4 regions of the Mesorhizobium sp. M1295 genome follow, and region 1 is predicted to be linked to each of the others. Evidence: riboswitches for the same ligand, from Rfam matches in the RefSeq annotation. Region 1 holds a riboswitch; each other region holds the start of a gene.
What was found. A riboswitch is a leader RNA that binds a small molecule or an ion and turns the genes downstream of it on or off. The one in region 1 is predicted to bind cobalamin.
Positions count from the first base shown of each region.

Region 2: another riboswitch for cobalamin. It lies ahead of metE (5-methyltetrahydropteroyltriglutamate--homocysteine S-methyltransferase); the one in region 1 lies ahead of NKH29_RS22275 (ABC transporter ATP-binding protein).
Region 3: another riboswitch for cobalamin. It lies ahead of NKH29_RS01415 (CbtB domain-containing protein); the one in region 1 lies ahead of NKH29_RS22275 (ABC transporter ATP-binding protein).
Region 4: another riboswitch for cobalamin. It lies ahead of NKH29_RS01230 (DUF1636 family protein); the one in region 1 lies ahead of NKH29_RS22275 (ABC transporter ATP-binding protein).

Region 1 covers NZ_JAMYLU010000017.1:38,989-42,188, forward strand. The annotation lists gene NKH29_RS22260 (FecCD family ABC transporter permease) at 1-12, opposite strand, end outside; gene NKH29_RS22265 (ABC transporter substrate-binding protein) at 42-986, opposite strand; gene NKH29_RS22270 (hypothetical protein) at 983-1,171, opposite strand; gene NKH29_RS22275 (ABC transporter ATP-binding protein) at 1,212-1,766, opposite strand; cobalamin riboswitch at 1,791-1,996, opposite strand; partial or broken gene NKH29_RS22280 (GyrI-like domain-containing protein) at 2,078-2,416, shown strand; gene NKH29_RS22285 (bifunctional helix-turn-helix transcriptional regulator/GNAT family N-acetyltransferase) at 2,454-3,200, opposite strand, start outside.
Region 2 covers NZ_JAMYLU010000029.1:49,891-53,090, forward strand. The annotation lists gene NKH29_RS28550 (hypothetical protein) at 303-557, opposite strand; gene NKH29_RS28555 (hypothetical protein) at 608-1,054, shown strand; cobalamin riboswitch at 1,109-1,309, shown strand; gene metE (5-methyltetrahydropteroyltriglutamate--homocysteine S-methyltransferase) at 1,405-3,200, shown strand, end outside.
Region 3 covers NZ_JAMYLU010000001.1:296,530-299,729, forward strand. The annotation lists gene NKH29_RS01410 (aromatic ring-hydroxylating oxygenase subunit alpha) at 1-1,078, opposite strand, end outside; cobalamin riboswitch at 1,219-1,414, shown strand; gene NKH29_RS01415 (CbtB domain-containing protein) at 1,451-1,630, shown strand; gene NKH29_RS01420 (CbtA family protein) at 1,646-2,428, shown strand; gene cobU (bifunctional adenosylcobinamide kinase/adenosylcobinamide-phosphate guanylyltransferase) at 2,421-2,942, shown strand; gene cobO (cob(I)yrinic acid a,c-diamide adenosyltransferase) at 2,944-3,200, shown strand, end outside.
Region 4 covers NZ_JAMYLU010000001.1:260,187-263,386, forward strand. The annotation lists gene NKH29_RS01220 (cobaltochelatase subunit CobN) at 1-485, opposite strand, end outside; gene cobW (cobalamin biosynthesis protein CobW) at 504-1,556, opposite strand; gene NKH29_RS01230 (DUF1636 family protein) at 1,553-1,987, opposite strand; cobalamin riboswitch at 2,026-2,229, opposite strand; gene NKH29_RS01235 (winged helix-turn-helix domain-containing protein) at 2,259-3,200, opposite strand, start outside.

The DNA of each region.
Region 1 (3,200 bases):
TCCTGCTGTCATCGCCAATTCGAACGCTCTCTGGCGCAAGCTCAGAAAGCTTCCGGGTGCATCGCCCTGGCGATCTTGCCGATCGCCTCGATGTTGGCAGGCCCAGGCGTCAGTTCGGCATAGCGCAGCGCAATGAAGTGCTCATTTTTGACCGCCTCAGTCTCCTTCATCGCCGGATGAGCTTTCAGGAAATCGAGCAGTTTTCTGTAGCCGCCGTCCTGGTAGTCGAGCAGGATAAGAAATTGCGGATTGCGGGCCGCCACCGTCTCCCAATCCGTATTGCCCCAGCTCGTCGGCATGTCGGCCATGATGTTGTCGCCGCCGGCTGCGGCGATCATGGCGCTGGGGATCGCGAACTTGCCTGATGTGAAGGGTTTGTCTTCGCCGGAGTCGTAAAGAAACACACGCGTTCCCGTGCGGTCGCCGATCTTTGCCGTGATATCGGCGAGCTGCGCCTTCCAGTTCGAAACAAGCTTTCCCGCCTCCGCCTCCTTGCCAAAAATCTTGCCCAGCTTTTCGACATCACCATAGAGCAGGTCCATCGAGGCTGCGGGGCGGTTCTGGTCGAGATGGACGCAACTTTCCGTCGGCACCAGCGTCTTGATACCGTGCGGGGCCAGCGTATCGGGCGTCACCTCGCCGCCAGGCTTCATGCCGTAATACCAGCCGGCGAAGAAGAAATCGGGCTCGACGGCGACGAGGTTTTCGAGGGTCGGGTATTTCGGCGCGAGTTCCGGGATCGCGCCCTGCTCGGCCTTGAATTCCGGACCGACCTTATACCATCCGGTGATGCCGGTCAGGCCGACGATCGATGGTTGCAGCCCCAGCGCGAAGGCCATCTCCGCCATGTTCAGATCTTGGATGACGGCGCGCTTCGGCGCGGCGTCGAACGTCAGCGGCGTGCCGCAGCTATCAACGGTTACCGGGAAAGCGAAGGCGGTCTGGGCAAGTAGGAGGGAGGCAAAAGACAGTACGAGGCGTTTCACGGATGTTGCTCCTTGGTCAAATCGGGATGTGAAGAGGCGCGGTTCGGAACGTCGAAGACCGTGAGTTCGCGGTCTTCGGTGGGATGGCGCAGCCAAAGCACGTCAACGCCGAAAATCTCGCGGATCAACTTCTTGGTCAGCGCCTCGCGCGGACTGGCAAGTGCCTGCAGGCGGGCCTCGTTCATCACCGCGACCCTGGTGGCAAATGGCGTGACAAGCGACAGATCATTGAAGCACCGCCACGACGGTCATGCCAAACTGCGATACGAGTTCGAGAAGGTCGCTGCGGGCGCGCGGATCGAGATGATTGGTCGGTTCATCGAGGAACAGGATTTTGGGCTCCTGGGCGATGGCGCGCGCCAACTGGGCGCGTTGCCGCTCGCCACCGGATAGCGAGCCGATCGTGCGGCCGAGCAGCGGCAGCAGGCCGGTTCTGCGAAGTGCTTCAATGACGATGTCGCGTTGCTCGCTCCACCGACGCAAGCCGGCATGCGGGACGCGCCCAAGCTCGACGTAGTCGATCACGGCAAGCCGCGGATCAGGCTGATCGGTCTGGCCAACGACCGCCATGTGCAGTGCCCGCTCGGCGGCCGAAAACCTCTCCAGCCGGCGTCCGGAAAATCTCACATCTCCCGCGCTTGGCCGCAGCGTACCGCATAGCATGCGCAGCAGCGTCGTCTTGCCGGCGCCGTTGGGGCCGATGATGGCGAGGCGGTCGCCCGCCGCTACCGAAAGGCTCACCGCGCTTACCAGGCACCGGCCGACACGACCGATGTCCACGTTTCCTCCCGGCACACCCCGTCCGGTCAACTCATGCTGATGGCAGGTCTCCTGGCTCGCGGGTCTTTGCGCCATCCTGCCTTCCCAGCCTTGCCGGCCAGTGGCATTTCGGATTTTGCTCGCCGCTTACAGTTGCGGGGGGCAGCCACGGCCTCGATCCAAAGGATCTCACCGTGTTCCCTTTTCACCCCTTGCCTTGCGACTCGGGGACCATCAGTCAGCCACCCTAGTTTTCCGCCAATCACAGCGCAATAAGTCTTGTCAGAAGGAGCCATATAGACCTCGTGATGTAATAACGTTACATTTAAAAGGACATTCCTGGCGAGATCGGCGACGTCGCCTATGGCGTCTGCGTCAACGGCGACAACGCCGGCAATTTCGACTACATCGCTGGCGTCGAAGTGTCCGATTTTTCGGACCTGCCGAGGGAGTTTTGGCGTGTGCGCGTGCCGGCGCAGAAATACGGCGTGTTCGCCCATCGTGACCATATCTCGACCATCCGCCGCACGGTCAACACGATCTGGAACAAATGGCTGCCAGCCTCTGGGCACGAGATCGCCGATGCGCCGGAATTCGAGCGTTACGGCCCCGAATTTGATCCGCGCAGCGGCAATGGCGGGCTGGAAATCTGGATACCGATCAAAGGGTGAGGCACGGCAGGCCGACGCCGAAGCGCCGGAAGCGCTGCTACAGTTCCAGGTTCCAGTTCTGGCCGACCAGATCCCTGCCGAAGGAATGGTGGCACTCCTCGTTGGTCAATTTAAAGCCCACAGACTCATAGATGTGGCGGGCGGCGGCGAGCACGTCGTTGGTCCACAGCGTCAGTGTCCTGTAACCCGTGGCGCGGCAAAAGCCGATACATTCCTCGACCAGCCGCTTGCCGATGCCGAGACCTCGCGCCGAGGGCTCGACGTAGAGCAGGCGCAATTTCGCCACCGCGTCCGACTGGCGCACGACGAAGACGGAGCCGACGACCTCGCCTTCCCGCTCGGCGATCCAGCTGCGTTCCCATTTCGGATCGAAGGATTTGACGAATGTGCCGAGGATTTCAGCGACCAGCGCCTCATAGGTTTCGTCCCAGCCATATTCCTGCGCGTAGAGCAGGCCCTGGCGATGGATGATCCAGCCGATGTCGCCGACCTGCAGAGGCCGCAGCGTGTAGGGAATGTTGGGTTCGGCGGTCGCGCCCAGCAGACGCTGCACCGTCTGCATGGCCTTGACCAGCCTGTCCTGTTCGGGAACCGAAAGCCGGTCGAGCAATGCCGCGACCTGGTCGTGCGAGCCCTGGTTCAGCGGCGCGAAAGCCTGCCGCCCGGCCTTGGTCAGGGCGATCGACGAACGCCTTGCATCCGCCTCGATCGTGGCGCGCTCGACCAGATGACGTTCCTCGAATTTCTTCAGCAGCCGGCTGAGATAACCGGGATCGAGGCCGAG
Region 2 (3,200 bases), on a different contig from region 1:
GCGCATGTTACATCTCGACCTTGCGTGGTGCGTTTTCAGTACGAGATGACGTTAAGCGTAGGTAGTGGCAGGTAAGAGTGCTCGACCAGAAGCTCAACTGCCTCCTCAATATCGCTGCCGATGTGCCGCAGGACACGTCCACGGGAGCGTGGATAGGCGTGAAGTTCCTGCACTCCACGGTCCGCTCTCCCATCGCCGGTGTGTGCCCGACGCCATCTTGTGGACGAGCTTGGCCGCCTGCACCCGGTTGTATTCCGGCTTGCGGTCCGCCTGGGCGGTCCGCCGCGATGGCTATCTCCATGTCAATCGGCGCCGAACGTTGACTGCCCGCTGCTTTTGATGAATTTGGCGAGGTCCCGCGCATAATCACTCTTGGTCTTCTCCTTGAGGCCCTGTGTCGCGAACTTGTGGTCCAGCAGGGCAAACAGGTCCAAGTCCCCTTCCGCCTGTGGCGCTGGCTTGCCCTCACCGCCCTCGGCTTCCCAATTGGGGACCGCTTCTGCGCGCTGCACCGTGGCGATTGTCCGCCCAAGACGCATCACAAGATCGAACGCCAAACCGTGCGCGTGCACGACGATTTGCCGCTCAGGCCTCATTTGGACAGGACTTGAGCTGGCCCGGTGGTTTGAGCCGGGTTACCTTGAGCCGGTGGGCTGCGAACAAGCAGTTCGAGACATTGGCCTCGATCACTTCGCAACACGCCGCTGCGCCTGGCCTCGGTGTGCTCCCCCCGAAATCGTTGTGTCATATCACCGAGGGCATCACGGCCAACAGCTTCCACATGGGCAACAGCCTCGCCATTGAGCCGAATATGGTCGCGAGCAGATCACCAAGCGGTCGGAACCTCGGAGCCGAAGTTCGACGCCGAGGTGGTTCGCATGATGCGCTAAGCAGCACCACGGCGCTTGCCGGTATGTTTGCTGCCGGCAGCCGACGAACTCCTATCCTCCTGGACAAGGGCGCCGTGCGTCATCGCTTTGATTTACCGGCCGCTCAAGGCTTCCACAGTTTTCGCTTTCGAGGCGACCTTTGGAACATGCCAACGGAAATTTAACATAACGACATAAACATTTCTTTATGCGGCGTTGACAAAGAAGCGAACTGCTGTAATTGTCTCCCGCGTCGTGGTTCTCCGTACGGCGCTGCCGCAGCGGAGCTAAGAGGGAAGCCGGTGCGATGCCGGCGCTGCCCCCGCAACTGTTAGCGGCGAGCCAACCCCACTCATGTCACTGAGGCGAATAGCCTTGGGAAGACGGGTAGAGGCTATGACCCCGCGAGCCAGGAGACCTGCCACGGCGAATTACGTCCACGGGCGGGGTGTCTCGGTGGCCGCTGCAGCCTGGCGTTCGTGCCGGCCTGCTAGCGCCTTCCTTGTCACCGACGCCCCAACCATCGGGGTCTGGCATGACTGTCTCTCAGCAAATTCCTGTAGCAACGCTCGGCGTGCCCCGCTTCGGTCGTCGGCGAGAACTGAAATTCGCGCTTGAAAGCTACTGGTCCGGAAAATCGTCCGCTGCCGACCTTCTCACGACCGCGAAGGCGCTCCGTGCCGCTAGCTGGGAGGAGCAGCACGATCGCGGCGTGTCGAAAATCCCGTCGAACGACTTCTCGCTCTACGACCATGTGCTCGACACCGCAGCCATGGTCGGCGCCGTTCCATCCCGTTACGGCTGGAATAGCGGCGAGGTTCCACTTGACATCTACTTCGCAATGGCGCGGGGCAACCAGGGTCAGACGGAGGATTGTCGACACGCTGGTCACCAGCAGGCGGCTCATCGGTCTGATGTAACCGCGATGGAAATGACCAAGTGGTTTGACACCAACTATCACTACATTGTGCCGGAACTCAACGATGATCAGACGTTCGCCCTCTCGTCGACGAAACCGGTCGATTACTTCATCGAGGCTAAAGCTCTCGGCGTTCACACACGCCCAGTCATCCTTGGACCGATCACCTTCCTCAAGCTGGCGAAATCGCCTGCCGAAGGATTCGATCCCATCGCGCTCCTGCCGCGGCTGCTGCCCGTCTACGAGCAACTCCTGCAGAGGCTGAAGCTGTCTGGAGCCGACTGGGTGCAGATCGATGAGCCAGCGCTTGTCCTCGATCTGAACCTGAACGAACGAGCTGCGTTCGAATTCGCCTATGGCCAGCTGTCGAAAGCCGCGCCCGAGCTGAAGATCATGCTGGCTACCTATTTCGGGCCGCTGGGAGACAATCTCGAAACCGCGGTTTCTCTGCCCCTGGCCGGGCTGCATATTGATCTCGTGCGCGCTCCCGAGCAGCTGGAAACGGTGGGTCGGCTCGCACCGAAGGATCTGGTGCTCTCGCTTGGCTTGATCGATGGCCGCAACGTCTGGCGTGCGAACCTGCCCGCCATTCTCGACCGCATCAAACCGATCGTCGCCGGCTGGCCCTTGGACCGCGTCGAGATCGCGCCTTCTTGCTCGATGCTGCATGTGCCGATCGACCTCCGCATGGAGACGGAACTCGACGCGGACATCAGGTCGTGGCTCGCCTTCGCGGCCCAGAAGACCGACGAGTTGGTGTTGCTTGCCCGGGCCCTGTCCCAAGGCAGGGATGCGGTGGCAGGCGCGTTGAAAGCGTCTGCCGAGGCTGCCGCCACTCGCGTGACATCCACGAAGATCCATGACCCGCTGGTTGAGGGGCGGATCGCCAGCATTGACGACAGCATGAAGCGACGAGAGAGCGCTTTTGCCGAGCGCTCCAGAGTCCAGGCCGGCACGCTCGGGCTGCCGCCGTTCCCGACGACGACCATCGGGTCCTTCCCGCAGACGCCGCAGGTACGCAGGGCGCGGGCCGCTCATGCGAAGGACCAGCTGAGCTATGTCGACTACGAGACCTTCCTGAAGAAGGAGATCGAGGCTGCAATTCGCTGGCAGGAAGAGATCGGGCTGGACGTGCTGGTGCACGGTGAGTTCGAACGAAACGACATGGTACAGCATTTCGGCGAGCAGCTGTCCGGCTTCGCCTTCACCCAGCATGCCTGGGTGCAGAGCTATGGGTCGCGTTACGTGCGCCCCCCCATCATCTTCGGCGACGTATCGAGGCCCAATCCGATGACGCTGCGCTGGTGGCAGTTCGCCCAGTCGCTTACGGAAAACCCTGTGAAGGGAATGCTCACAGGCCCAGTGACCATTCTCAACTGGTCATTTGTTCGCGACGACGTACCCCGCTCCGA
Region 3 (3,200 bases), on a different contig from region 1:
AGCGCAGGCCCTTCTGGTTGACCTCGCAGATATCAGCGTCTTCCTCCAGCACCTGGGTACCGAAGGCGACGATGTTGTCGATATCCGCAGCCGGATCGACGAGCGCTTCGGGCGAAAAAAGCCATTCGGCGGTGAGTTCGGTCTGCTCCGGCCCAAGCGGCACCAGCCGCACGGTCCTGACATAGTCGACATGGCCGACGACGAACATCGACGGCAAGTTGGTGGCATAGGTCTGCCCGGCAGCACGCTCGGCCGGCGTCAGGCTCGAAAAGACCGAGCCGTGGACGCGCCCGTCGCGCGACCAGGTTTCGGCCCCGGCCCGCAAGCCGCCGGCAAATTCCGGCGCGTCATTGTCGGCGTGGCGCGCCCATTCGGGGTCGTCGTGCCGGCCCATCAGGCCGCGGCCATAGATCGGCACCAGCCGCGACAGGTCCTTGTGGACGCCAGGGCAGTGCAGGCACTCGTTGAAGTTCTCCCAAAATATCTTCCAGTTGCAGTTCATAACCTTGCGCAGCACATGGCCGCTCAGCAGCGTTTCCAGCGGCCAGTTGGCGAGGTTGCCGGATGCCGGATCGAAGGATGTTTCAGCCGAACCGGCAGCGTCTTGCGCGAGGTTGACTAAAACGAAACCGCGCCACACCGAAAGCGCGACGCGGTAGAGCGGATGATCGGCCTTGTCGAAACCGTCCGGCAGCGATTTCGACGGCACGCGCACCAGATCGCCGCGCAGCGAATAGGACCAGGCGTGGTAGGGGCAGGTGATGAGCCGCGCCTTCAGCCGTCCTTCGCTCTGCTGGCAAAGCTGCGAGCCGCGATGCCGGCAGGTGTTGTGAAAGGCGCGCAATTCGCCGGTCTCGTCGCGCAGCACGACGACCTCCTGCGTGCCTATGCGAAACGTCCTGAAAGCCAGCGGATGGGCAAGGTCGGCCTCGCGGCAGACCAGCAGCCAATTGCGATACCAGATGGCCTCGAGATCGCGCTGATAGCCTGCGATGTCCCAATAGGCCGATGACGGCAGCGTCGGCTCGGCCCGCGTCAGGCCGTTATAGGGACCGCGCTCATTCGGGCTGGGTTGCATGCCGGCTTCCTCCCCATCCGCCAGCCGACACCCGGCTGTGAGAATTGTCAATTGCGGCGCCGGCCGGCGAGCTTGGCGAGGCGGCGCATTCGCCACACGATCCGGCGGAATTTGGTTTGCCGGGCGCGGCGATTCTGCCTATAGTCGCTGATGTCGTCGGTTCCGTTTGGAACCAAGAGGGAATGCGGTGCGGGCGAAATTCTTGCCCAATGCCGTGGCTGCCCCCGCAACTGTGTGCGGTAGTCCTCTCCATATGCCACTGAAGATTTTCTTCGGGAAGGTGGGGAAGGGCGCTGATCCGCGAGCCAGGAGACCTGCCGGCGACAGGAAACTGACTTCTATGCCCTCGGGTGGAGGGCGAAAGGACAAGACATGAATACCGCTTCCGTCTCGCTCGGCGCTTCCGTCTCCTCGCAGTCGCGTTTCATGCAGCTGGCGCTTGCTGCATTCCTCGGCATTTTCGTCATGGGCTTTGTCGGCTTCTCGCACATCGATGCGGTCCACAATGCCGCCCACGACTATCGCCACTCGATGGGCTTTCCCTGCCACTGACAAGGGGCTGACATCATGACACTGTTTCGCAACGTCGTGTTCATCGCGGCGATCGCAGGGCTCGTGGCCGGCGTCGTTCTCGCCTGCATGCAGGCCTATGCCACGGTGCCGCTGATCCTGAAGGCGGAAGTCTACGAACAGGCCGGCGGCGGCCATGACCATGCCGCGGCACCTGCGGCACCGGTCGAAAACGCCGGGGGCACGATGGCTATAAGCAGCGCCGCGCCGGCACCGGCTGAAGCAATGGCTCCGGCGGAGGACGAAGGCTGGGCGCCGGCCGACGGTTTCGAACGTTTTGCCTTCAGCGTCGTTGCCAATATCGTCACCGGCATCGGCTTCGCGTTGGTCCTGGTTGCGGTTTCGGAGTTCGCCGGCGGCATCGGCAATTGGCGCCAGGGCCTGTTCTGGGGGCTTGCCGGCTTTGCCGTGTTCACGCTGGCGCCGGGCCTCGGCCTGCCGCCGGAATTGCCGGCAATGCCGGCGGCCGACCTTGTCCAACGCCAGATCTGGTGGTGGGCAACGGTGGTGGCGACCGCCGCCGGTCTCGGCCTGCTCGCCTTCCGCAGATCGCTGCCGCTGGCGGTCCTTGCGGTGGCGTTGATGGTGGCGCCGCATATTGTCGGCGCGCCGCAGCCCGACAGCTTCGAGACGACAATCCCGGAAGGCCTGCATCATCAGTTCGTGGTGGCGGTGACGCTGACCAATCTGGTGTTCTGGCTGGTGCTCGGCGCGGTCGTCGGCGTGGTGCGCGGCCGCTTCACCGGCACGGCGACCAGCCTGCGCGACAGCTTTGCCTGACCGCGCTGCCGGGGCGCTGACCCTGATCATCGGCGGTGCGCGCTCCGGCAAGAGCGTGCATGCCGAGAGGCTGGTGAGTGCCTGTCCGGCGCCATGGAGCTATATCGCGACGGCGCAAGCCTATGACGAGGAGATGCGCGAACGGATCGCGCTGCACCGCTCGCGCCGCAGCGCCGGCTGGACGACCATCGAGGCGCCGCTCGACCTTGCCGGCGCGATCGAGGCACTGCCTGACGGCCAGCCGGTGCTGATCGATTGCCTGACGCTGTGGCTGACCAACCATATGCTGGCCGAACATGATGTCGAGGCCGAATGCCGAAGGCTGGCAGATGTGCTGTCGCGGCCGCGTGGACCCTGGTTCGTGGTGTCCAACGAGGTCGGCCAGGGCATCGTGCCGGAGAATGCGCTGGCAAGACGGTTTCGCGACGCGGCCGGCCGGTTGAACCAGGACGTTGCCGCCGTCGCTGACACCGTGCTTTTGATGGTGGCGGGGCTGCCGCTCAGGGTGAAATGACATGGCTGATACCGACCACATCGATCCCAAGGACGAGGAACGCCACCGCGCGAAGATGGCCAAGCGCAAGGCGGTGCAGGACGCCGAGGTTGCAGCCAAGACGGTCGAGAAAGGGCTGTTGATCGTCAACACCGGTCCGGGCAAGGGCAAGACCACGGCCGCCTTCGGGCTGGCGCTCAGAATGCTCGGCTACGGCAAGCGCGTCGGCGTCGTCCAGTTCATCAAAGGCAAATGGCACACCGGCGAGAAGGATGCTTT
Region 4 (3,200 bases), on a different contig from region 1:
GCGAGACTTGCCAACCTCTGCACCAGCGCCGTCATATTCGCCGGGCCACCTTCGCGGAAATAGTCGAGCAGACCATCAAGTTCCTGGCGCGGCAGCGTCGAGCCTTCGATCAGCCGCAAATCCTCGTCGTGGCTCTCGCCCGGTAGGAGCGCCAGCTTAATACCGCGATTTCGCGCGACAACGGCAAGCTGGTCGCAGCCGTAGCGCCACCAGTCGTAACCGCCGAGGATGCGGACCAGGACGACCTTGGCGTGGCGGGCGACGCTGTCGATCCAGAGGTCGACGGACATCGGGTGGCGCAGGTCGCGCAAGGCGGCGAGCCGCATTGACGGCAGGCGGTCCGCATCTGCCTTCCACGCCGCCGCCAGCCCGGCGAGGTCGCTGTCGGTGAAGGACAGCGCCACGACATCCGCAGGCGTTTGCCTGAGATCGACAGGCTCGGCGAGATCGTCGAGCGAGGCGGATGTGGTGGTGAGGATGTGCATCGCGGCTCGTACCTGGGATCAGCCGGCGAGGATACGCTCGATCGCCGGGCGGTTCAGCCCTTTCAGGCCGATGACGACGAGGCGCGAGCGGCGATCGTCTTCAGCGGTCCAGGCGCGGTCGTAATAGTGGTTGACGCGCGGACCGACGGCCTGCAGCAAGAGCCGCATCGGCTTGCCGCCGACGTCGACGAAACCCTTGACGCGCAATACGTTTTCTTCCTCCGCCGCCGTGGCGACGCGTTGTGCCAGCTCGTCCGGGTCGGACACCGACGCAATGTCGATGACGAACGAGTCAAAGTCGTCATGTTCGTGGTCGAGCTCGTCGTCGTGATGGGTCTTGCGGTTCTCGATGTCGTCCTCGACGGCGAGACCAAGGCCGAGCAGCACCGACGGATCGACCTTGCCTTGCGAGGTCGGCACGATCTTCACCGCCCGCGCAACATGCTTGCCGATGACGGCATTGGCGCGCGCCGCGCCGGCTGCGTCCAGCAGGTCGCTCTTCGACAGGATGATCAGGTCGGCACAAGCGAGCTGGTCTTCGAACACCTCCTCGACAGGATCGTCATGGTCGAGCGTCTCGTCCTGCGCGCGCTGCGCCTGCAGGGCGTCCATGTCGTTGGCAACGCGGCCATCAGCCAGCGCCGGCCCGTCGACGACGGCGATGACGCCATCGACCGTGACGCGGCTTTTCACCGACGGCCACTGGAAGGCCTGGACCAGCGGCTTGGGCAGGGCCAGCCCGGACGTCTCGATCAGGATGTGGTCGACCTTCGGCGTCAGCGACAGGATCTGGTCGAGCGCGGGGACAAAGTCGTCGGCGACAGTGCAGCAGATGCAGCCATTGGCCAGCTCGACGATGTTTTCCTCGGGGCAAGTGTCGATGCCGCAGCCCTTCAGGATCTCGCCGTCGATGCCGATATCGCCGAACTCGTTGACGATGATGGCCAGGCGCTTGCCTTTGGCGTTTTCGAGCAAATGGCGGATCAGCGTCGTCTTGCCGGCGCCGAGAAAGCCGGTGACGACGGTGCAGGGGACGCGCGAAACGTTGGCGGCCGAATCTGGGGAAGTCATATCAAGTCCTTCAAAAGGTCGAGGGGAGGGATGCGGGCAACCAAGCCGCGCTTCAGGCAATCGGGACGGCCGCGCCACGGAATGAGGCCGTCCGTCGAAGTAGCGAACAGCTTTGCCCCCGTCACCAGATCGGTGCCGCTGGTCGTGGTCAGGTCGCCGAAGACATAGCTCCAGCAGCCGTCGCGCAGCATCGCGGCGCTGAGCCGGCGCTTGCAATTGCCGAGGCATTCGACGGTGCGGATTTTAATGTTTTCGCTGGAAGCGGCGCGGCGCGTGTGCTCGGCGAGCAGTTCGCCGGCGCGGGGATAAGCGTCCGAACCGGTCTCGTCACGGCAGGACGAGCAGACGATGACGGTAACGCCGGCCGGGGAATCACCATAGCCGGACAATAAATCCGCTGTCTCAGCCGGAAAACTGCTGTCGCGTTCCAAATCAGGCTCCTTGCCCGGAAAACCCGCCAGGCGATCGGATTCTTATGTCCTAGACGGCAGGTCTCCTGGCTCGCGGGTCATCGCCTGGGTGCCGCCTTCCCGGGAATATCCCAGTGGTTTTCGGCCTTGGCTCGTCGCTTACAGTTGCGGGGACAGCCGCGGATTTGAAATCGAGATTTCGCACCGCATTCCCTCTTGGCCCTTGCCGTTGCGGGCAGGGGACCGTCTGGAACGGATTTAGGCTTGTGAAGGCAGTCGTGTCAACGCACGTCTATGACGCGGCGATATCTGCGAGCGGCTGGCCGAGGTCGCCGGCAGCCGTCACCTCGATGCGCTCGAGCCCGAGCCAACCCTGCATCTGCTTCAATTCCTCGAAAAGGGCGGCGGCAGTTTGCGGCGGGGCGCCGGGCTCCGAATAGGCGGCATGGACGCGCAATACGCCGGCCGGGCGGTCGGCCCTGAGGTCGACGCGCCCGACGATGCTGTCGCCGAGCAGGAACGGCAGCACATAATAGCCATACTGGCGCTTTTCGGCCGGCGTGTAGATCTCGATGCGGTAGTGGAAGTCGAACAACCGCTCGGTGCGCGACCGCTCGAAGACGACGGGATCGAACGGCGCAAGCAAGGCGCGCGCCTCGATCCTGCGCGGCAAACGGGCGTCCTTGTGGAGATAGGCTGTTTTGCTCCAGCCTTCGACGCTCACCGGCAACAGGTCGCCAGCCTCGACCAGTTCCTCGATGCGGCCCTTGATGTCGGCGGGCGAGAGGCGGAAATAGTCGCGCAGATCGCCCGCCGTGGCGACGCCATGGGCGCGGGCGGAGATGCGCAGCAGTTCGCGGTGGGCGTCCGCGGGGGACGGAACTGGCAAAGCGAGTACCGTTGGCGGCAGCACGCGCTCCGGCAGATCGTAGAACCGCTCGAAACCACGCCGGTGCGCCGTGGTGATGCGGCCCGCCCAGAACAGCCATTCGAAGGCATGCTTGGCATGGCTCCAGCCCCACCAGCCGCCCGAGCCCTTCTGGCCTTCGAAAGCCGACGCCGCGATCGGGCCTCGTTCAGCGACCTCGCGATAGATGTCCTCAATGTAGGCGGCGTGCTCGCGGCCCCATTTTGCCAGTCCGCTGTACATTTCCTCGCCGCGCTCGGCCCGCCGCATGCGCCAGCGCATCAGCGGATAGGTCTCGACGGGCAGGAACGAGGCTTCATGCGCCCA